4 regions of the Mesorhizobium sp. P2_A8 genome follow, and region 3 is predicted to be linked to each of the others. Evidence: predicted binding sites of a transcription regulator. Region 3 holds the regulator's gene; each other region holds the start of a gene.
The links. The regulator PhoB, encoded in region 3, activates phosphate uptake and scavenging genes when phosphate is short. The targets are predictions, from matches to a motif close to TGTCATNNANCTGTCAT.

Region 1 (5,830 bases), on a different contig from region 3:
GGCTGGCGCACGGCGCCAAGCTGTTCATCTTCGACGAGCCGACGGTTGGCGTCGATGTCGGCACCAAGGCCGAGATCTACCGCCTGTTCGGCGCGCTGTTGTCGAAGGGCGCCGGCATCATCCTGATCTCGTCCTATCTGCCGGAAGTCTATGAGCTCGCCGACACGCTGCATGTGTTCCGGCGCGGCAAACTGGTGGCAAGCCATGGCTTTCGCGCCGCCAGCCACGAAGACGTGCTGACGCAGGCGCTCGCCGAGAAACAAGAAAAGCTGGGAGGACAGATATGAGCACCGAGGCGATTGCTGTCGAAAAACCGAAGCGCAACTATAACGTCCTGTTTGGACTGACGCTTCTGGCGCTGCTGGTTCTGCTGTGGATCGTGCTTTCCGTGGCTACGCCGAGTTTCGCCTCGGGCAACAACATCGCCAATCTTTTGCGCCAGGGTTCGATGATCGCCATCATGGCGGTCGGCCAGACCTTCGTCATCATCACCGGCGGCATCGACTTGTCGGTCGGCGCCGTGGTCGGCTTCGCCACCGTCGTCGTCGCCATGATGATCAATGCCGGCTTCCCCATCTGGCTCGCCATTCTGGTGACGCTGCTGGTCGGTGTTGCCATCGGCATGTTGCACGGCTTCGGCATCGTCAAGATGGGCTTGCCGCCTTTCATCATCACGCTGGCGACGCTGACCTCGCTGCGCGGCATCGGCCTTTTGATGACCAACGGCAACTCGATCAACATCAACAGCGACACCTTCACGGCGTTCTCACGCAATTCCTTTATCGGCATTCCCAACCTGTTCTGGATGGTCATCCTGGTGGGTATTCCGGCCTATATTTTCCTGCACCACAGCCGCTGGGGCCGGTATTTGTTCTCGGTCGGCTCCAACGCCGAGGCTTCGCGTCTTTCCGGCGTCAATGTCCAGCGCACCATCTACATGGCCTACACGCTATCGGGCCTGTGCGCGGCTTTCGTCGGCGTGCTGCTCGCCGCCCGCATCGGCATCGGCAACCCGACCCAGGCCGAGGGCTGGGAGCTGCAGGCGATCGCCTCCTCGGTGATCGGCGGCACCTCGCTGTTCGGCGCCGTCGGCTCGGTGCACGGGCCGCTGCTTGGCGCCTTCATCCTGGCCACCATCAACAACGGCGCCAATCTGCTCAACGTCAACTCGTTCTGGCAGCGCATCATCACCGGCGCGCTGATCATCATCATCGTCTACTTCGACGGGCTGCGCCGCCGGGGCAAGTAAGTCGACCGCAACTGACCGCCGGCCCTCCACACATGACGGGCCGGCGATTTCATGACAGATGGATTGAAGCATGAAAGCCGTCGTCTGCCGCTCGCCCGACGATCTTGTCCTGGAAGACCGGCCCTCGCCGGACGCGCCCGCTCCCGGCTGGGCGCTGGTGGCTGTCAGCCATGTCGGCATCTGCGGCACCGACTATCATATCTTCGAAGGCAAGCACCCGTTCCTCGCCTATCCCCGCATCATGGGCCATGAAGTGTCGGGAACCGTGATCGAGACTGGCGACGGCGTCGATCTTGCCATTGGCGAACCGGTCGTCATCAACCCCTATCTGTCTTGCGGCAAATGCATTGCCTGCCGGCAAGGCAAGCCGAATTGCTGCGTCAGGATCGAGGTGCTCGGCGTCCATCGCGACGGAGCAATGTGCGAACGGATCCTGGTGCCGGCACAGAATCTCTATCCGGCAAACGGCCTGTCGCTGGCTGACGCCGCCGCCGTCGAGTTCCTGGCCATCGGCGCGCACGCCGTGCGGCGCGCGCAGGGTCGGCCCGGCGCCCGCACACTGGTCATCGGTGCCGGCCCGATCGGGCTCGGTACCGCCATCTTCGCCCGCATCGCCGGGCTTGACGTGACGTTGCTCGACATGAGCAGCGAAAGGCTCGACTTTGCCGTGAACGAACTTGGTTTCCAGACCCTCGACGGTTCGCGTGGCGCGGTGCCCGATCTGGTCAAGCAAGCAACCGCCGGCGAAGGCTTCGATGTGGTTTTCGATGCGACCGGCAACACCCAGTCGGTGCAGGCGGCCTTCGCCCATGTCGCGCATGGCGGGACACTGGTGCTGGTCAGCGTCGTCAAGGACGACATCGCTTTTTCCGATCCGGAATTTCACAAGCGCGAGATGACACTGATTGGCAGCCGCAATGCCTTGCGCGCCGACTTCGACCACGTCGCCGCCTCGATTCGCAACGGCGCCGTGCCGCTGGCCAAGCTCGTCACCCACCGCACCACGCTGGCCGGCACGCCGCGCGATCTCGCCCGCTGGGCGCACGAGAAATCCGGCCTGATCAAGGCGGTGATTGAGGTCGGATAGGAGCAATTCCAGGAAAAGGGTGAAGCGGTTTTCCCGGGAAAAGCGCGTGGCGCTTTCCCTGGGGGTATTTGCGTCAGACAATTTAGCCAAGCGGCGGTGTCGGCTCACAGTGCCGATAGTTTGAGCTCGACCCGCTCGGCCGGGAAGCGCGACTCCGAAAACTGGATCGGCTGGCCGTCGGGCGTGACGTTGACGGCGACCGTGACCAGCACGATGGCACCGGGCTGCAGGTCGAGGTCGGCAAGGTCGGCGCCATCGGCATGGCGCGCCGACAGGATGGTCGATTGCCTGAGATAATCGTCGATGCCGAAACGTGCCAGCGATGCGGTGATCGAGCCGGTTTCCACCACGGCGGCATCGATGCCGGCAAAGCGCCTGGCCTCGAACCAGCCGGCAGCCCGCGACACCGGGCGGCCATCGGCTTCGCCGCGCGTTTCCAGCCGGATCACGTCAGTCCCCCTGGCAATGCCAAGCCCCTCGGCGACGCGCTGGCTGGCCGGCTCGACCGACGAGGCAAGCAGCACTGTATGCCGTTCCGACGCCTGCCCTTGCAGGCCTGCCGAAAAGCGTGTGCGCGCGCCGATCGGATAGGACAGCCGTTTGCGCGACAACACGAAAGTGCCCCGCCCTTGCTCGGCCCGCAGCACTCCTTCCTGTACGAGGGCTGATATGGCGCTGCGCACTGTATGGCGGTTGACACCATAGCGTTCGGCCAGCGCAACCTCCGGCGGCAGCGCTGCATTCTCGGCGAAATCTCCGATGGCGATCGCATGCAGGATCTTGTCGGCAATCTGCCGCCACAGCGAGACACCACTACGCCGCTCGATGCTGTCAGCTGGCAGCTGCCCGACCATCAATTGCCCCCAGCCTTCTATCCCTGTCATCCACACGTCATGGACTCGCGCTAGATAAAAGATATAATTTGTATAGTTGTCTATATCAATAGACAAATTTCAGACAAGAGGAATATTGCTCATGCGAGGACAGGAAGCTCATGACCAGGCCGAGCGCAAGGCCGCCATGGCAACGCTGGCGCAATCCAGCGGCGATGACATTGTCCGGCTCTGGAATGAAGCCGGATTGCCTTCCGAAGCCGAACTGTTGCGTGGTCCCGAGACCGGCCTGATCACCCTGCGGGGCCGCATCGGCGGTGGCGGCTCGCCCTTCAATGTCGGTGAGGCGACCGTTACCCGCGCCACAGTTCGTTTGCCGTCCGGACAGGTCGGCCATTGCTATGCGCTTGGCCGCGACAAGCAAAAGGCGAGGCTGGCGGCCATCGCCGACGCGCTGTGGCAGGACCCGGCCCGCCGCACCGAGGTCGAGACCGGGATCATAGCGCCGCTGCGGTCGGCCCTGATCGCGGCGCATGAACGGCGCCGCGCCGAGACGGCGGCAACGAAGGTGGATTTCTTCACCATGGTTCGCGGAGAAGACTGATGGACATCGCAGCGCAATCGATCGAGGGCGGCTTTGCCGATCCAGTCTTCAACGCGCAGACCGTGTTCCGCGCGGTCATGGACGCGATGGCGCGGCCGGGCAGCGTGCAGCCCCTGCCCGCCTTCGCCCGCCCGCCGGCGCCGCTCTCGGCAACCGCCGGCGCCGTGGCACTGGCACTTTGCGACAACGACACGCCGCTCTGGCTCGACCCGGCTTTGCAAGCCTCTACCGCGATCAAATCCTGGCTTGGGTTTCACACCGGCGCACCGCTGGCCAACACGCCGGCCGATGCGCATTTCGCTTTGATCGCCACGCCGGCAGAGATGATGGCTCTGGACGGCTTTTCGCAAGGCACGCAGGACTATCCCGACCGCTCCACCACGCTGATCCTGCTGGTGAGTGATCTCGTCTCCGGCGCCCCGCTGCTGCTCGAAGGTCCCGGCATCGAAACCAGTGCCACGATCGCGCCGGCGCAGATGCCGCGTCATTTCATCGAGCAGTGGAAGCAGAACAACCAGCGCTTTCCGCGGGGCGTCGACATCATCCTCGCCACATCAGACGGCGTCGCCTGCCTGCCGCGCACCACGCGCATCAAGACGATGGAGGCCTAGGATGTATGTCGCGGTAAAAGGTGGCGAGGCGGCCATTGCCAACGCCCACAGCCTGCTTGCCGACCGCCGGCGCGGCGACCGTTCGGTGCCGGCGCTTCGCCTCGACCAGATCGTCGAGCAGCTGGCGCTCGGCGTCGACCGGGTGATGAGCGAAGGTTCGCTCTATGACCGGGAGTTGGCCGCCCTTGCCATCGTCCAGGCGCGCGGCGACCTGATCGAAGCGATCTTCCTGGTGCGCGCCTATCGCACCACGTTGCCGCGCTTCGGCTACTCCAAGGCGATCGACACCGCCACCATGCTGGTCGAGCGGCGCGTTTCAGCGACCTACAAGGACCTGCCCGGCGGCCAGTTGCTCGGCCCGACCTTCGACTACACGCACCGGCTGCTCGATCCCGAGCTTGCCGCTGGCGGCGATGTCGCCGAGCCGCTGCGGCGTGAGACGGAAGCGCAAGCCATGCCGCGCGTCTCCGCCATCCTCTCCCGCGAAGGCCTGATCGAGCCGGATGGGGAGATGCCGCAGGACCATGTCCCCGGCGACATCACCCGCGATCCGCTGGAATTCCCGATGGCGCGCGACATCCGCCTGCAGGCGCTGTCACGCGGCGACGAGGGTTTTCTGCTGGCGCTCGGCTATTCCACGCAGCGCGGCTATGCCCGCAACCATCCCTTCGTGGGCGAGATCCGCATCGGCGAGGTCGAGTTGGAGCTCGACGTGCCCGAACTACCCTTCGCTGTCCCGCTCGGCAGCGTGCGGGTCACCGAATGCCAGATGGTCAACCAGTTCAAGGGGTCTGCCAAGGCGCCGCCGCAGTTCACCCGCGGCTACGGGCTCGTTTTTGGCCAGAGCGAGCGCAAGGCGATGGCGATGGCGCTCTGCGACCGGGCGCTGCGCGCCAGCGAGTTGGGCGAGGATGTCGTCGCCGCAGCGCAGGACGAGGAGTTCGTCATCTCGCATTCCGACAATGTTCAGGCGACCGGCTTCGTCGAGCATCTGAAGCTGCCGCACTATGTCGACTTCCAGGCCGAACTCGACCTCGTGCGCCGCATGCGCGCCGAGTACGATGCCCGCGAGAATCCCGCGAAGGTCGAAGAGAAGCGGGAGGCCGCGGAATGATTCTAGGCCTGTCCCACATGACCTTCATCGTCCGCGATCTCGACCGGATGACCGCGATCCTGACCGGGATTTTCGACGCGCGCGAGGTCTATGACAGCGGCGCCAGGCAATTCTCGCTGTCGCGTGAAAAATTCTTTCTGATCGGCGACATCTGGATCGCCATCATGGAGGGCGAGAAGCTGCCGGAGCGCAGCTACAATCACATCGCATTCAAAATCGATGACGCCGATTTCGACCGCTACGCCGAGCGCATCGGCAAGCTAGGGCTCGACATGCGTCCGCCGCGCCCACGCGTCGAGGGCGAAGGCCGCTCGATCTATTTCTACGACGAC
Region 2 (5,830 bases), on a different contig from region 3:
CGCTTTCAAGCGTGCCGGCTGCGACGGCATCCTCACCTATTTCGCGCCTGAAGTGGCGACGATGCTGAAGGGATAGTTTTCTCTTCCCACCGATGGCCGGTCGCAGCGGGCAATGCCGGCGACCTCCTCGATCTCCATGAACAATTGCCGGCTTCCGGACGGGAGCCCGAGCGAAGGTCGTTGGACCAATCGCCTGCGGTTTGCTGCATCCACACAAACTGCTTGCAATTCACAATCAGTTTGCTACCGCTTGCACAACTGGTTATGGAGGAGACTTTATGTCCAAACTTCGCGTCAACGCATTCACCCTGTCGCTCGACGGCTACGGCGCCGGTCCCGACCAGGACCTGCAAAATCCGCTCGGTGTCGGCGGGGAAGCCTTGCACAAATGGGCCTGGAGCACCCGCACCTTCCGCAAGATGTTCGGCGAGGAAGGCGGTGCGACCGGCGCTGACGAGGACTTTGCGGCGCGCAGCTTCGAGAATGTCGGCGCCTGGATCCTCGGCCGCAATATGTTCGGGCCGATCCGCGGCGAATGGCCCGACGACAGTTGGAGGGGCTGGTGGGGCGACAACCCACCCTACCATGTGCCGGTTTTCGTGCTGACCCATCATAAGCGCGAACCGATCGTCATGGAGGGCGGCACGACCTTCCACTTCGTCACCGACGGCATCCATTCGGCGCTTGAACAAGCGAAGGCGGCGGCTGATGGCAAGGACGTGCGGGTCGGCGGAGGCGTCGCCACCATCCAGCAATATCTCCAGGAGAAGCTGATCGACGAGATGCATCTGGCGATCTCGCCGGTGCTGCTTGGTGCCGGTGAGAACCTTTTTGCCGGACTGGACATGCCCAGGCTCGGTTATCTCTGCAGCGAGCAGGTCGCCACGCCGCTCGCCACCCACGTGATCATCAAGCGTGCCTAGGTTTCGCTCTCCCTCATGTGGGGACGGTGAGACGCTCAGTACTTTTCCGGCACGTAGAGCTCGCGCGGCAGCGTCTGGCGCTCGTATTCGGGATTGAAGACGCGCTCGGGCAGCGTGATCTCCTCGTGCGGCACCTCTTCATACGGCATCTGCTTGAGCAGATGGTCGATGCAGTTCAGCCGCGCCCGCTTCTTGTCGTTGCCCTCGACGATGAACCAGGGCGCCTCCGGAATGTTGGTGCGGGCAAAGGTCTCTTCCTTGGCCTTGGTGTACTGCTCCCAGCGCACGCGCGACTGCAGGTCCATCGGCGAGAGTTTCCACTGCTTCATCGGATCGTGGATGCGCATCAGGAAGCGCATCTGCTGCTCCTCGTCGGTGATCGAGAACCAGTATTTGACCACGGTGATGCCCGAGCGGACCAGCATGCGCTCGAACTCCGGCACGTCGCGGAAGAATTCCTCGACCTGATCGGGCTGGGCAAAACCCATCACCCGTTCAACGCCGGAGCGGTTATACCAGGAGCGGTCGAACAGCACGATCTCGCCGCCGGCTGGCAGATGCGGCACATAGCGCTGGAAATACCATTGCGACTTCTCGCGCTCGGTCGGCGCCGGCAGGGCGACGACACGGCAGATGCGTGGATTGAGCCGCTGAGTGATGCGCTTGATGACACCGCCCTTGCCGGCAGAGTCGCGGCCCTCGAAGACCACCACCAGCTTCTTCTTGTGATAGGCGACCCAGGACTGCAGCTTGATCAATTCGGATTGCAAGGTGATCAGGTCGCGAAAATATTGCATCCGATCGATCGAAGGCGGATGCGAGTTCTTGTAGATCTTCGCGATCTCCATCGACAGCGCCGGCTCCGACATTTCGAGCTCATAGTCTTCATCGAGCGTGTCGGCGAGTTCGGCTTCAAGCCAGTCCCTGGCGGGAGAATTCTGTTTTAGCTCGGTCATTTCAGCTGCTCCGCTTGCAAGCCGTGTCGATCCACGTCCGGCGCCCAACCCCTGGCCTGCGTCCCGGAGTGGCAACACCTGAGCCGACTTCAATATAGACCGGCAATGACGGTTTTATTGCAGACTGAGCACGATGGCCGCCGCAGCAAATCCCGCGAGGCATGATCGATCCGTCGCCGTGGCATGTCGACGAGCGGTCTAAATTGTCCTACAAATATCTTTCCCCAAAGCCCCTTTCCCCAATGCAATCGCGAGGACTGACATGGAATACCGCACCCTCGGCCGTTCCGGCTTGAAAGTTTCGACACTGACCATGGGCACGATGACCTTCGGCGGCGCCGGCGCGTTTTCGGCTGTCGGCAAGACCGATCTCGACGAGGCGCGCCGGATGATCGATCTCTGCATCGATGCCGGCATCAACGTCATCGACACCGCCAACGTCTATTCGAACGGCATTTCGGAAGAGATCATCGGCGAAGCACTCGGCGGCAAGCGCAAGGGCGACGTGCTGATCGCCTCCAAGGCGCGGATGCGGATCGGCAACGGTCCGAACGACGAAGGCCTGTCGCGCTATCACCTGATCCGCGAATGCGAGAAGAGCCTGAAGCGGTTGAAGACCGACGTCATTGACATCTACTTCCTGCACGAATGGGACGGCACGACACCGCTCGAGGAAACCATCGCCGCGCTCGACACGCTGGTTGCCCAGGGCAAGATCCGCTATGTCGGCTGCTCCAATTATTCCGGCTGGCAAGTGATGAAGGCGCTCGGCATCAGCGACAGCCATCACCAGCCGCGCTTCGTCACCCAGCAGATCCACTACACGCTGGAAGCGCGCGAGGCGGAATATGAATTGCTGCCGATTTCGGTCGACCAGGGGCTCGGCGTGCTGGTCTGGAGCCCGCTTGCCGGCGGATTGCTGTCCGGCAAATACCGCCGCGACAGCCCCACCGCCCGGCAGCTCGCCGGCTGGTCCGAACCGCCGATCCGCGACGAGGACCGGCTCTGGCGGATCGTCGACGTCCTTGTCGAGATCGGCTCGCAGCGCAGCGTGTCGGCAGCGCAGGTGGCACTGGCCTGGCTGCTCGGCCGGCCGGCGGTCAGTTCGCTGGTGATCGGCGGCAGGAGCGAAACGCAGTTCCGGGACAACATCGCGGCGGCAAGCCTGGTGCTCACCGGCGAGGAGCGTGAACGCCTCGACGCGATCAGCCGGCCGCCGGTGCTCTACCCCTACTGGCACCAGCAGCTGACGGCAAAGGACCGCTTCGGCGCCGCCGATCTGGTTCTCGATCGCAGCGGCGTGTGACCCCAGATTTCGACGAGGAACCCGGCGGACGACGCCGGCCCGGCACTTAACCCGTGATGTAGCGCCAGACCTCGGGATCAGGCTCGATCTGGCCGCTGAGCACGAAGTATTTGTAGAGCACGAGCAGGGAGATCGCCTGCTCGTGCTTCTCGTCGGTGAATGTCCGGCAATAGGCATTCGCCGCGGCAATGATGCGTTCGGCCACTGCCGGGTGTTGTTCGAAATAGCGCACCTTTTCGGCAACGTCGGCAAAATCCGGGTCGAGCGGTACATAGTGGATGTTGGCCTCGAGTTGCTTCTCCGCGAACCATGTTTCGTATGTCGGCGTGGGCATCAGGCAGAGCGAATTCGAGTTCATGATCCATTTGAGGTTGGTCGCCACGTCATTGCCTTCGAGCGAGACGATGTAGCGATAACGCTGCTGCTGGCCGATGCTGAGAAATGGCTTGCGGTACTCGGCCGGCGCGTACGACTTGTGTGAGCCGGCGTCGCAGAACGGCAGATCGCGTACGGCATCCAGAAATCTTGTCCGTATCGGATTGTTGAGATCGCCGCGCCAGACCACGGCAGGGAGCTTGTCGGCGAACGCGGTTGCGTCGGCAGGCATGTGGAAGTGCCGGAACTTGTTGAATTTCAGAATGATCGCATTGCTGTTGTCGGCATGGATCGGCCGATCCTTGACGAGCGACGGCACCTTCGGCACATCGACAACATCGCCGAATTCCAAGTCTATGAGCAATTTGGGGTCAAAATACCGGGCAATCTCTTTGAGGTCGTAATAGTACGTGCTCGGTGCAAACGGCAGATTGTCGATACGCACCGCAGCCGGGCTGGGCGAAAATGGGTCCTGCAGCTTGTTGTAGTAATTTAGCCGCTGGCGAACCGATCCGTCCGGAAGCCGGGCTTTTTCGAGGCGACTCGCCAGCCGCCGTCGGAAGAGTGCTTGCGGCGCGATATCGCGCATGACGTTTCGCGTATAATAGAAAACCCTTGCCGTCGTTCGCTGTATGGTGGCCATAATTCACTTGATCAAAACAAACCTCGATCAAAACAAACGGTGGCTGTTGTTGTTCCCTCGGGCCTATCGTGCCACGCATCTGCGGACACCCGACGCGGCGCGTGAACACTGATCTGGATGGGGAACCGGCGGACGATGCCCGCCGGCCGCTAGCCCATGATATAACGCCAGACCTCGGCGTCGGGTTTGATCTGGCCGCTGAGCACGAAGTATTTGTAGAGCACGAGCAGGGAGATTGCCTGCTCGGCCTGCTCGTTGGTAAATGTCCGGCAATAGGCATTCGCAGCAGAAATGATGCGTTCGGCCTGCGCCGGATGTCGCTCGAAGTATGCCACGCGCTCCGAAAGGTTGGAGAAATCCGCTTCGAGTGGCACATAGTGGACGTTAGCCTCGAGCTGGTTTTCCGCGAACCATGTCTCGTATGTCGGTGGCGGCATCAGGCAGAGCGAGTTCGAATTCATGACCCATTTGAGGTTGGTCGCCACGTCGATGCCTTCGAGCGAGACAATGTAGCGATAGCGCTGATGCTGGCCGATGCTCAGATAGGGTTTGCTATACGCGACCGGCGCATTCGGCTTGTGTGAGCCGGCGTCGCAGAACGGCAAGTCGCGCACTGCGTCCAGAAACCTCGTCCGTATCGGGTTGTTGAGATCACCGCGCCAGACCACGGAAGGGAGCTTGTCGGCGAATGCGGTTGCGTCGGCAGGCATGTGGAAATGACGAAACTTGTCGAGCTTCATGATGACCGCATTGCTGTCTTGCGCACGGATAGGCCGATCCTTGACGATCGACGGCACCTTCGGCACCTCGACGATGTCGCCGAATTCCACATCGACGAGCAATGACGGATCGAAGTAGCGGGCAAATTCCTTCAGGTCGTAATAGTACATTGTCGGGTCAAAAGGCAGCTTGCCGATGCGCACGGCATTCGCGCTGGGCACAAAGGCATCGTGCAGCTTGTTGTAGTAATTCAGCCTATGGCGAACCGAGCTGTCCGTGAGCCTGGCCTTTTTGAGCCTGTTCGCCAGTTGCCGGCGAAACAATTCCTGTGGGACGGCGTCGCGCGCGAAATTTCGCACATAATAGAAAACCTTAGCAGTCGTTCGCGCAATTGTGGCCATCGATCACTTGATCAAACAATGGGCAGCTCGCAATATGTTGGTGCCCCGGCTCTCCCTACACCATTGTGCCGCGCATCTTGCAACCCCCGGACCGTCATCGACGCGAACGACCGGGCACTATCGCTTCAGCTGTTGTGTTTGACGGCTAATGCTCCTAGGCAGGACCAGAGCCGCGAGGCAGTGAAAAGGAGCCGATATGGCGCGACCACCAAACTACGATCACGAACGCAAGGAACGCGACCGCCAGAAGGCGGCCAAGAAGGCCGAGAAGCTGGCGGCCAAGGTTGCCGCGCGAGAGCGTTCAAAGCCCGAAGACGAGACCGAAACCGAAACCGAAACGGCAAAGTGACGGCAAAAGGCCCGCGCATGCGGGCCCGTGCCTCATTCCAGATTGTCGCCTTGTATCAGGCCGGGGCCTTGTCGCTGACAAAGACGTCCACTTCGCGCGCTGCCGCAATGAAGGCGCGCCTGGCGTTCATCGCCGGCTTGTCGCCGGCCAATGCATC
Region 3 (5,830 bases):
AGACATAGCGGCCAAAGCGGGTGCGGTTGGTGATGAAGGTCATGACCAGCCCGACCGCGACCGCCATCAGCACCGGTATGGCGATGCCATGGGCGATGAACAGGCCGCCTTCGGGAACGATGATGTTGTTGGCCGCCGCGTATCTGTTCACGATGCCGATCGGCCATGGATAGGAATTGGCGAGCCACACCGCACCCATGATGACGGCGCAAGTGACGGCGCCGAGCAGCGTCTCGGCCCAGATCGGCCGCAGCGGGAACCGAAAACGCTTCCGCTGCACGCGGCCGTTGAACAGCGCAAACACCACGGCAAGGCAAGCGACGATACCGACAACCCAGCTCCAGGTCGCACCGATCGATCCCGCCGGCCCGCCGCCCATCAGCTGGAAAGTGCCGTCAAGCGGCGCCACCGTCTGGCCGCTGGTGACCCACCAGGCGGCACCGCGCCAGACCAGCAGGCCGCCCAGCGTGACGATGAAGGCGGGCACTTCGAGATAGGCGATGACAAAACCCTGGAAGGCGCCGATCAGCAGGCCGAGCGCCAGGCCGATGACCAATGCCAGAACCCAGATCCATGGATTGCCGAGTTCGAGCCCGACGAACCGCACCAGGAAATGCACTTGCGCAAAGCCCATCACCATGCCGATCAGGCCCTCGGCGGAACCGACGGACAGGTCGATGTTGCGCATGACGATGACCAGCACCATGCCGCAGGCCATGATGGCCACCGCGGATGTCTGCACCGACAGGTTCCACAGATTGCGCGGCGTGAGGAAGGTGCGGCTGTCGAAATCGAGCGGATTGACACCAAGGCGCAGGCTGGAAATGACGTGCAGTCCGATCCAGATGATCAGCAGCGCGCCGACCATGCCGAGCATGCGGGTGTCGATCTCGGTCGCTTTCAGGAACCGGGCGACCACGCCGAGTTCCGACGCGCGCGCGGTGTCGACCTGCGGGTTGGACGTCGTGTCGGTCATGATTTCCTCCCACCGGCTTGCCGTCTGACGCGGATGCCGGAACCCAGCCTAGAAGCTATCCGCCTGATGCGGAAACACAAAACTTTTGAGAAAACGCCGCGGCCTTTGGGCCGCGGCGTTGATATCGAGCAGGTTCGGCCGCTATTAGTTGCAGGCGGCGACGGTGCCGGCGGCAACACCCGCGCAGACTTCGTCCTTCTTGATCCAGCCAGCGTCGATGACGACGTTGAGATTGTCCTTGGTGATGGCAACCGGGGTCAGGAACAGCGACTTGACGGTGTTGCCGCCCGGCGTCGTGAAGTCCTTGGCGCCGGCGATGTCGCCCGTCTTCTTGCCGTCGGCCAGCTGCGAGGCGATCTCGGCGGCATTCTTGCCGAGTTCGCGCGCGTCCTTCCACACCGACACGGTCTGCGTGCCGAGCGCGATGCGGTTCAGCGCGGCGTGGTCGCCGTCCTGGCCCGAGACCGGCACGGTGCCGGCCAGGCCTTGCGCCGTCAGCGCCGCGACGACGCCGCCGGCGGTGCCGTCATTGGCCGCGACCACCGCGTCGACCTTGTTGTCGTTGGCGGTTAGGAACTGCTCCATGTTCTTCTGGGCGTTGGCAGGCAGCCAGCCGTCCGTATAGGCCTCACCGACATTCTTGATCTTGCCGCTGTCTATGGCCTCCTTGAGCACTTCCATCGAGCCCGAGAACAGGAAGTCGGCATTCGGGTCGGCACCCGAGCCCTTGATGAAGACGTAGTTGCCTTCCGGCTTGGCCTTGAACACTTCGCGGGCCTGCATGCGGCCGACTTCCTTGTTGTCGAAGGTCAGATAGAAGACGTCCTTGTTCTCGATCAGCCGATCATAGCCGACGACCGGAATGCCTTCGTCCAGCGCCTTCTGCACCGCCGGGCCGATGGCCGAGGCATCCTGCGCCAGGATGATCAGCGAATTGGCGCCCTGCGAGATCAGGCTCTCGACATCGGTGAGCTGCTTGCCGGGATTGGACTGTGCGTCTGCGGAGATGTACTTGTCGCCGGCGGCCTCGATCGCCGTCTTCATGGCGGCCTCGTCGGTCTTCCAGCGCTCTTCCTGGAAGTTGGACCACGACACGCCGATGACCTTGTCCTTCGCCTGCGCGACCGACACGAGCGTCAGCGACATGGCGACACCCGCCAGGATGGCGGCTGTGAATCTTTTCATATTATCCTCCCTGCGCCGCGTATGGCGCGACCAAACTGACCCGTAGGCCGGCACAGAAGCTCTATTTTTTCGAGCCTCGAAAAAATACTGATCCAACAGCCGAACGCTGTCAACATCGATTCTGATGGATTTTGATGTCTCTCTGAATTTTTTTCGAGCCCCGGAATAAATAATGACAGGATGGCAGGCTTCTGCCAGAATTTGATCAGCGCATGTCGCCCAAAAGTGCGTAGCGGTTTTGGGCGACATGCGCGGAAACAAGTGCCTGAGGTGCTTCGCGCTTCAGGCTTCGCTGACAGCCTTCGGGGGGCACGAAAGGCTGCAGCGACCGGGAGGATGTGAAAAAACATGTCGGTCGGAATCCGCCACGACGATCTGCGCCGTCGCAACCGGGCGATGGTGATTGCGGCCGTGCGTCGCGCCGGACAGCCGTCACGCACCGAGATCGCCGCGACCACAGGCCTCAGCCACTCGACCATATCGGCGATCTCCTCCGACCTGATCGGCGAAGGCATCTTGGCCGAGAGCAAGCCGAGCGAGGCCGGCTCGCTCAAACGCGGCCGGCCGCAGGTCGGCCTCAGCCTCAATCCGGAAGCAGCGGCAGTGATGACCGTGGTGCTGTCGCTGAACTTCCTCTCCGTCGCCGTCATCGACTATGCCGGCCAGGTGATCGCCGAGGAACAGCGCCGGCTCGACACGCTGACCATGTCGCGCGACGCGCTGGTCGGCGAATGCGTCGCCATCGTGCGGCGACGCCTCGAAGACCCCGATCTCGACGTCCGCAATGTCGCCCGCATCGCGCTGGCGATCCAGGGCATCACCGACACGCGTGCCCGCGCCATGTTGTGGTCGCCGATCACGCCGCACACCGATATCGCCTTCGCCGACATACTCGAGGACGAGTTCGGCATTCCCGCCACCATGGAGAACGACTGCAACATGATGGCGGTGGCGCTGCGCTGGCGCGACCCTGATCGCTACCGCGACGACTTCATCGCCATCCTTTTGTCGCACGGCATCGGCATGGGCCTGGTGCTGAAGGGCGAACTGTTCACCGGTACCCATTCTTCGGGCGGCGAGTTCGGCCACATGATCCATCGGCCGAACGGCGCGCTGTGCCGCTGCGGCCGGCGCGGCTGCGTCGAGGCCTATGCCGGCAACTACGCCATCTGGCGCAACGCAAGGCAGATGAGTGAGGACGCAGAACCAGTCGCCGATGTCAGCGACGCCGATATGCGCGCCCTGGCGACCGCGGCCCGCGAAAGCGATGGACCCGAGCGCGAGGCCTATCGCAAGGCCGGCGAAGCGCTCGGCTACGGTCTCGGCAGCCTCTTCGCGCTGATCGATCCGGCGCCGGTCGCCATGGTCGGTGTCAGCGCCGCGGCCTTCGACCTGATCGAGCCGGCATTGCGCGAGGCGATTGCCCAGACCGCAGGCGGCCAGCACTCGAAATCGATTTCCTTCGACACCGAGCCGAACGAACTGCCACTGATCCGCGAAGGCTGCGCCATGCGCGCACTGACCTTCGTCGACCAGGAAATTTTCGCGCTTGGCACTCACACAAGATCCGGCATCGTCGGCAAGAACGTCGCGTGAATCAGACGGGAGTCAATCTTCCCTGATCGCGTATCCCGCCCCACGAATGGTACGGATGACGTCGGGCATGCGGCCATTGTTGACCGCCTTGCGCAGCCGGCCGACATGCACGTCCACCGTGCGCTCGTCGATGTAGATCGTCTCGCCCCAGACATTGTCTAGCAGCTGGCTGCGCGAAAACACCCGACCGGGATGACGCATCATGAACTCGAGCAGGCGAAACTCGGTTGGTCCGAGCCGGATCTCGCTCTTCTTGCGATAGACCCGGTGCGATTCACGATCGAGCACGATGTCGCCGACCTTGAGCACGCTGGACAGCACTTCCGGCTTGGCGCGGCGCAGCAGCGCCTTGACCCTGGCCATGAATTCGGGGGTCGAGAACGGCTTGACCAGATAATCGTCGGCGCCGGTCGAGAGGCCACGCACACGATCGCTTTCCTCGCCGCGCGCGGTCAGCATGATGATCGGCAGCCGCTCGGTCTCAGGACGCATCCTTAGCCGGCGGCAGAGTTCGATGCCGGAAACCGCCGGCACCATCCAGTCGAGCACCAGAAGGTCGGGGACGTTCTCCTGCAACCGGATCTCGGCCTCGTCGCCGCGCGTCACCACCTCGACCTGGTAACCCTCGGACTCCAGATTGTAGCGGAGCAGCACACCGAGCGGCTCCTCGTCCTCCACCACCATGATGCGTGGCGCGATCATCGGCTGGTCACCCCTGTCGTCATGCCGCCGGCGCGGACATTGCCGTCTCGTCCTGCTTCGGACGATTGGCGGGCAACTGCGTACCGGTCAGAACATAATACGCATTCTCCGCGATGTTGGTGACGTGATCGCCGATCCGCTCGAGGTTCTTGGCGCAGAACAGAAGATGCGTGCAGGCGGTGATGTTGCGCGGGTCTTCCATCATGTAGGTCAGGAGTTCGCGGAACACGGAGGTGTATTTGACGTCGATGCGCTCGTCGTCTGCGCGCAGTTTCGCCAGGGCCGCGGCGTCGCGCGCCGCATATTCCTCGATGACACCCTGCACCTGGATCAGCACCAGCTGCGCCATTCCGTCAATGGAATGCGACAGGTCGCGCGGCGTGACGCTGAGGCCGACGGTGCCGACGCGCTTGGCGATGTTCTTGGCAAGGTCGCCAATGCGTTCGAGATCGCCGGCCATGCGGATCGAACCGACGACATGGCGCAGATCGTCGGCCATCGGCTGCCGCTTGGCGATCAGCGTGATGGCGCGGTCATCAAGCTCGCGCTGGCGCGCGTCCATGATCGCGTCGTCTGAAACAACGCGCTGTGCCAGCGCGTTGTCGGAATTCAGCAGCGCCTTGGTGGCACCACCGACCATCGAGCCGGCGAGATCGCCCATGTCACTGATGAGCCTGCTGATCTGTCCGAGATCCTCGTCGAAAGAAGCGACTGTGTGTTCGCCCATGATCCTGTCCCTCGTATGCCTGAGCTCAGCCGAAGCGGCCGGTGATGTAGTCCTGCGTGCGCTTCTCGCGGGGCGACGTGAAGATCTTCTCGGTGCGGTCGAACTCGACCAGTTCGCCCAGATACATGAAGGCGGTCTGCTTCGACACGCGCGCCGCCTGCTGCATGTTGTGGGTGACGATGACGATCGTGTAGTCGGCTTGCAACTCGTCGATCAGTTCTTCGATCTTGGCGGTCGACAGCGGGTCAAGCGCCGAGGCCGGCTCGTCGAGCAGGATGACTTCCGGCTTCACCGCCACGGTTCGGGCGATGCAGAGCCGCTGCTGCTGGCCACCGGAGAGGCTGAGGCCGCTGGCGTTGAGCTTGTCCTTGACCTCGGTCCACAGAGCCGCACGCTTCAGCGCCTGCTCGACGCGGCCGTCCATCTCCGACTTGCTGAGCTTCTCATAGAGCCTGACACCGAAGGCGATGTTTTCATAGATCGACATCGGGAACGGCGTCGGCTTCTGAAACACCATGCCGATCTTGGTCCGCAAAAGGTTGAGGTCCTGCGAGCGGTCCAGAACGTTCTGGCCGTCGAGCAGCACCTGACCCTCGGCGGTCTGCTTGGGATAGAGTTCGTAGATGCGGTTGAAGACGCGCAGC
Region 4 (5,830 bases), on a different contig from region 3:
GCGGTCAGCACGCTGCCGCCCTCGTCTTCCTCCATCTTCGCGTTCCAGCCGCTGCACGACGCGGCAAAGGCCGGCTGCGCGGCCTGCAAGACCGCCACCGCGCCCATGACGATGAGATATCTCATGACTTCCCCCTCAGACATTTGCCGCCGTACCCGCCGGCATTCTATAGGAAAAGCCGTTCGGTGGCATCGCCCGTTGCGGCGTCCCGTCCTGATTGTTCGGAGAGCGGTGTTGAGAGCCTGTGTTCGTCTGTGTCTGTCGTTGGCCGCCTGGCTGGCCTTGCCGCTCGCCGCCCATGCCGACTGGAAGCCGGTCGAGAAGGTCGAGACCTACGCCATTTCAGGCCAGTCTGGGCCGGAGCTCTACCGCTCGATCGGCGAGAAGGGTCCGAAGCTCGGCGTGGCCCGCGCCATCGCCCACACCAATTTCAAGCTGACCTGGACCAGGGACTATCAGGCGCGGGCCGGAGCCTGCGTGCTGGTCTCGGCACGGCCGAAGCTCATCATCACCTACACCTTGCCCAGCCCCTCCGCACCGCTGCCGCCGGCCATCGAGAGAAACTGGGAGGTTTTCATCGCGGGCGTCAGCGCCCACGAAAGAGTACATGGCGCCGATATCATCGACATGGTGCGCAAGATCGAGGCGGCGACCGTCGGCCTCAGCGTTGCCGACGATCCCAAATGCAGCAAGATCCGCACCGAAATGACGAAACGCCTGTCCGAACTGTCACAGGCGCAGCGGCAGGCGAGCCGCGATTTCGACCGCGTCGAACTCGGCCAGGGAGGCAATCTGCAGAAGCTGATCCTCGCTTTGGTCAATGGCGGCTGACGCCAAAGCAATTCCAGGAAAAATTGTGAAACGGTTTTCCCGGGAAAAGCGCGTAGCGCTTTCCCTTCGGAATTGCGTCAAAACAAAGGGCTCTAGGCTTCGGAAACCAGACCGTCGAGAAGCGCAAGACCTTCCGGCCAGTCGCCCAGGCCGCTGTCAGCATTGATGTGGCCGAACGCGCCGATGACGGCCATGCAGCTGCCCCACTGCTTCGCAATCGCCTCGGCATAGTCCGGCGCGCCATAGGGATCGTTGGTGCTGGTCACCACCAGCGAGGCAAAGCGCAGCCGGCCTTGCGGAATGTTGGCGAAAGCCATGCCGTATCGGGGGAAGAGCGCCGCCGTCGGATCGGGAACGCCGACCAGCAAGGCCGCTTTGACAGGGCGCGGTGAGATCTTCTGCCAATGGGCGATCAGCAGGCAAGACAGGCTGTGCGCGACCAACACCGGCGGCTCGGGCGCCTCGATCACGGCAGCCTCCAGCGCCGCCAGCCAGTCGGTGAAATCCGGCAGGTCCCAGCTCGACGGCTGGAACCGCCGCATCGCCGGATTGGCGCTTTCCCAGCGCGACTGCCAGTGCGCCGGGCCCGAACCGCCGCTGCCGGGCAGGATGATGAAATGCGTCATGTCGCCTTGCTCCTATCTATCGGAGCAGCATGGTGGCGTCTTGCTTCGCGGCGGAAAATGGGAAACCATCGGAAAAGTCGCTAGACTTCCGATGGATTCAAGGTGGCCATGAAAAACAGCGATGAGCGCGCGCCGCTCGATCCGACCGACATCGCCATTCTCGAAGCCATGCAGGAGAACGGCCGCATCGGCATGTCCGAGCTTGGCCGCCGGGTCGGCCTGTCGCAGCCGGCAACGTCCGAGCGGGTGAAACGGCTGGAGGAGCGCGGCATCATTGCCGGCTACACCGCGGTGATCGATCCGGCCGCACTCGGCCTCGGCATGATGGCGATCATCCGGGTGCGCACCACGCATGAGCACATCCGCCCCTGCCTGAAGCAATTCGCCGAGATGCCACAGATCACCGAGGTGCACCGACTGACCGGCGAGGATTGCTTCATCCTGAAAGTGGTCGTCCCCTCGCCGGCGCAGCTTGAAACCATCGTCGACGCCGTGGCCCGCCATGGCGCGGTCACGACGGCGCTGGTGTTGCGCAGCGAGACACCAAAGCCGATCGGCCGCGACCTGATCAGACGGTCAGGCGGCTAGACCAGAGCGGTGTCGCCGCACCGAGGTTCAGTCAGCCGCTCTACCGGCTCAGATCGAGCGCAGCGCTCAGGTCGCCCATCGGTGGCTGGTCGTTGTTGCGCAGCGCCTTGTCGCGGGCGGCGATGCCGGACAGCACCGGCAAATCGTAACGCGCGGTGATGAAGCGCAGGATCGACGTCGTGTCGTATTGTGTGTGGTCGACCGTGCCCATCTTCGCATAGGGCGAGATGATGAAGGCCGGGATGCGGTTGCCCGGCCCCCAGCGGTCGGCCTTCGGCGGTGCGACATGGTCCCAGAAGCCGCCATTCTCGTCATAGGTGACGACCACCAGCATGTGGCTCCATTGCGGGCTTTTCTCCAGATGCGCGACGATGTCGGCGAGATGCTGGTCGCCGCTCGTCACATCGGCATAGCCGCTATGCTCGTTGAGATTGCCTTGCGGCTTGTAGAAACTCACCGCCGGCAGCTTGCCGTCGTCGATCGTCTTGATGAATTCGGCGCCGTCGAGACCGCCATCCCTCAGGTGCTCGGCCCGCGCGGCAGTGCCAGGCGCGTAGGCGGCGAAATAGTTGAACGGCTGGTGGTGGAACTGGAAGTTCGGCACCGGCGTCGCGTTCTTGCCGTCGAGCGTGGCCTGCCAAGCGCCGGAATACCAGGCCCAACTGACGCCCTTCAGCGACAACAGGTCGCCGATGGTGATGTCGTGCTGCGGCGGCAGCGTGGTCGGCAGCGCCGGATCGGCCAGTGCCGTGTCGCCGCCTTCTGCCGGCTTGTTGGCGCTCGGCTGGTAGGGCGGCTGCATGGTGTTGACGGCATAGAAGTCGGGCGTGATGGCGCCGTCATTGACGAATTTCGGCACGCCGCCGAGCGCCGAGGCCGGCGAATTGTCGGCGACCTTCAGCGTCGTGCCATCGGCCTCAACGACGGCGATCTGGCCCTTGACCGGGCTGGTGTCGGCGTGGGGATAGACCGGCACGCAGGCGCAGGCGAGCATGATATGGTTGAGGAAGGAGCCGCCGAAGGCGCCCTGGAAGAAATTGTCGGCCAGCACGTATTTCTTCGCCACCGCCCACATCGGCAGGCTGGAGCCGTCATAGTGGCCCATCACCAGGCCGCCGGAATCGGCCCAGGCGACGAACTTGTCGTTCTTCCCGCCATCGATCTGCATCTGCTCCTGGTAGAAGCGGTGCCAGAGGTCGCGCGTGACGACGGAGGTCTTCTCGTTGAAGCCGCCGGCGTCGTCGATGGCGAAGCTGGCATTGCTGAGATGCGCCGATTGCGCCTCGGTCATCGGCGGCGTCACGCCCTTGGCAGTCAGGCCGCCCCAGGCCGGCGGCAGTTCGGTCAGCGGCTTGCCGTCGCGGTCGAGCTGGCGCACCTGGCCGGCCGAGAGGTTGGCCAGCCCATTGGCGCCGGGGAAGCCGCCATAGAGATTATCGAAGCTGCGGTTCTCGGCATAGATGACGACGACGGTGTCGATCTTGTCGTAGCCGGGCGGGGCGGCGTTGGCTGCAAGCGGAATCGAGGTCAGCACGGTGCCGGCCAGGCAAAGCGAGGTGAAAGGCCGCGTCATGGGAATTCCTCATGGCTGGGGTGGTGGCTAGAGGGGCAAATGCATGGCCGCGAGCGACGAGCCATGGGCGAACGCTAGGTCGACGCCTTGTCACCTTTGTGACATTTTCTGGTCCTGCAAACACGGTTGCGTGAGCGAGTGAGCCGGTCATCAATCCGCAGCAGTACGGTCTTAACTCCGGGGCGGAAAAACGGACCGGACGACATGACAGCGGGACAATGGAAGAAATGCGCCATCGCCGCATCGATGCTCGGCATCGCCGCGATCCTTTCCGCAAGCATTGTCAGCGCACGCAGCGTCCATCCAGGGCCGATGTCGCGGGCGGATGCCTTCGCGCGGGCGCAGGCGCTGACGGCGCTCGGCCGCAAGATGTTCTTCGACCCGTCGCTGTCGGCCTCGGGCAAGCAGGCCTGCTCGTCCTGCCATGATCCGCACCATGCCTTCGGCCCCGGCTCGGCCGCACCGGTCGAGATGGGCGGGCCGCATCTCGACCAGCCCGGACTGCGCGCCGTGCCGTCGCTGCGTTACCTCCAGGCGGTGCCCGCCTTCACCGAGCATTTCTACGATTCCGAGGATGAAGGCGACGAGAGCATCGACAACGGCCCGACCGGCGGCCTGACCTGGGACGGCCGCGTCGACCGCGGCCGCGACCAGGCCAGGATCCCGCTGCTGTCGCCGTTCGAGATGGCCAACAAGGATGCCGCCGCCATCACCGCCGGATTGCGCAAGTCGGCATACGCCGATGACTTCAAGGCCGCTTTCGGCGACACCGTGTTCGACCACCCGGATGATGCCTTCGACGCCGCCGCAGAGGCGCTTGGCACCTTCGAGCAGAGTGCGCCCGACTTCTATCCCTACTCCAGCCGCTACGATGCCTTCCTCGCCGGCAAGGCGACGCTGTCGGCACAGGAATTGCACGGCCGCGCGCTGTTCGAGGACGAGACCAAGGGCAATTGCGCCTCCTGCCATCTAAGCGAACCCGCCAATGACGGCGAGCCGCCGCAGTTCACCGATTTCGGCCTGATCGCCGTTGCCGTGCCGCGCAATCCGGCCATCCCGGCCAACACCGACCCCGCCTATTTCGATCTCGGCCTGTGCGGGCCGCTGCGCACCGATTTTCACGGCCGGGCGGAGTATTGCGGCCTGTTCAAGACGCCGACGCTGCGCAACGTCGCGCTGCGAAAAAGCTTCTTCCACAATGGATATTTCCACACGCTGCGCGACGCGGTCGCCTTCTACGCCAGCCGCGACAGCGATCCCGGCCACTGGTACCCCAAGAACGCCGACGGCACGATCCGACAAAACGACGATTTGCCAAAGGCTTACTGGCACAACCTCAACCAGGATCCGCCCTTCGGCAAGAAATCCGGCGACAGGCCGGCGCTGACCGATCCCGAGATCGACGACATCGTCGCCTTCCTGCAAACGCTGACCGACGCGGATCAGCAGTGACTCGCGCCTTCCCTTCTCCCCCTGTGGGAGAAGGTGGATCGGCGCGCAGCGCCGAGACGGTTGAGGGGCGCTGGACGGATCGCCGTCGTTGCCAAGCCGGAACACCCCCCATCCGACCTCGCTTCGCGAGGTCGCCTTCTCCCCCTGTGGGAGAAGCGAAGGCGCCGCCAACCACCGGCCCTTGAATCCACCCTCACTGCGTATCCGCGTGTGCCCTCAGCTCCGCCCGCTTCTCGTCCGACACCACGGCGAGGTCGAGCACCTTTTGCAGGCCGGCGGCGTGGCGGAAGCTGGGCTCGGTCTGCACGCCGCTGGTGACGGCATCGACGAAGCGCTGGTAGTTGGTCGGCACCATGCCGGCGTCGAGCTCTTCCCATCTGGCGTTCTCGACATTCTCGCCGACGCAGGCCTTGAGCACCGAGCCGTCGAGATTGTGCACCACTTCGAGGCTGCCCTTGTCGCCATAGATGCGCAGACGCAGCTCGTTGAGATGGCCGGTAGCCCAGCGGCTGGCGTGCACCACGCCGAAGGCGCCATTGGAAAAATCCAGCGTCATGGCGAAGCTGTCATTGGCGTCGAGCCCGTAGTCGCCGATGCGGTTGCCGGGCGCCTTGTCGAAGGCGCGCAGCCGGCAGAAGACATGGTCGACGTCGAGAGCCGCACCATAGCTGGCGAAATCGAGGATGTGGATGCCGACATCGCCGAGCACGCCATTCGAGCCGTGGCCGCGCGACAGGCGCCAGAGCCATTTCGGATCGGT

Region 1: phnF (phosphonate metabolism transcriptional regulator PhnF) is a predicted target of PhoB. The motif match lies at 3,215-3,231, and genes of this name have one in related genera.
Region 2: ppk2 (polyphosphate kinase 2) is a predicted target of PhoB. The motif match lies at 1,985-2,001, and genes of this name have one in related genera.
Region 4: AC1D10_RS30900 (acid phosphatase) is a predicted target of PhoB. The motif match lies at 3,707-3,723, and genes of this name have one in related genera.

What each region holds. Positions count from the first base shown of each region.
Region 1 covers NZ_JBFUDB010000010.1:387,274-393,103, forward strand. The annotation lists gene AC1D10_RS29075 (sugar ABC transporter ATP-binding protein) at 1-287, shown strand, start outside; gene AC1D10_RS29080 (ABC transporter permease) at 284-1,249, shown strand; gene AC1D10_RS29085 (zinc-binding alcohol dehydrogenase family protein) at 1,320-2,336, shown strand; gene phnF (phosphonate metabolism transcriptional regulator PhnF) at 2,441-3,190, opposite strand; gene phnG (phosphonate C-P lyase system protein PhnG) at 3,312-3,773, shown strand; gene phnH (phosphonate C-P lyase system protein PhnH) at 3,773-4,384, shown strand; gene AC1D10_RS29105 (carbon-phosphorus lyase complex subunit) at 4,386-5,498, shown strand; gene fosX (FosX/FosE/FosI family fosfomycin resistance hydrolase) at 5,495-5,830, shown strand, end outside.
Region 2 covers NZ_JBFUDB010000007.1:356,419-362,248, forward strand. The annotation lists gene hemB (porphobilinogen synthase) at 1-76, shown strand, start outside; gene AC1D10_RS22295 (dihydrofolate reductase family protein) at 279-923, shown strand; gene ppk2 (polyphosphate kinase 2) at 959-1,879, opposite strand; gene AC1D10_RS22305 (aldo/keto reductase) at 2,142-3,185, shown strand; gene AC1D10_RS22310 (glycosyl transferase family 90) at 3,232-4,203, opposite strand; gene AC1D10_RS22315 (glycosyl transferase family 90) at 4,353-5,324, opposite strand; gene AC1D10_RS22320 (hypothetical protein) at 5,521-5,673, shown strand; gene AC1D10_RS22325 (DUF982 domain-containing protein) at 5,729-5,830, opposite strand, start outside.
Region 3 covers NZ_JBFUDB010000001.1:1,121,313-1,127,142, reverse strand. The annotation lists gene AC1D10_RS05530 (sugar ABC transporter permease) at 1-976, opposite strand, end outside; gene xylF (D-xylose ABC transporter substrate-binding protein) at 1,121-2,161, opposite strand; gene AC1D10_RS05520 (ROK family protein) at 2,510-3,757, shown strand; gene phoB (phosphate regulon transcriptional regulator PhoB) at 3,770-4,459, opposite strand; gene phoU (phosphate signaling complex protein PhoU) at 4,479-5,186, opposite strand; gene pstB (phosphate ABC transporter ATP-binding protein PstB) at 5,212-5,830, opposite strand, start outside.
Region 4 covers NZ_JBFUDB010000011.1:313,533-319,362, reverse strand. The annotation lists gene AC1D10_RS30920 (hypothetical protein) at 1-107, opposite strand, end outside; gene AC1D10_RS30915 (DUF922 domain-containing Zn-dependent protease) at 235-831, shown strand; gene AC1D10_RS30910 (RBBP9/YdeN family alpha/beta hydrolase) at 924-1,457, opposite strand; gene AC1D10_RS30905 (Lrp/AsnC family transcriptional regulator) at 1,566-2,045, shown strand; gene AC1D10_RS30900 (acid phosphatase) at 2,086-3,618, opposite strand; gene AC1D10_RS30895 (cytochrome-c peroxidase) at 3,865-5,070, shown strand; gene AC1D10_RS30890 (Gfo/Idh/MocA family protein) at 5,264-5,830, opposite strand, start outside.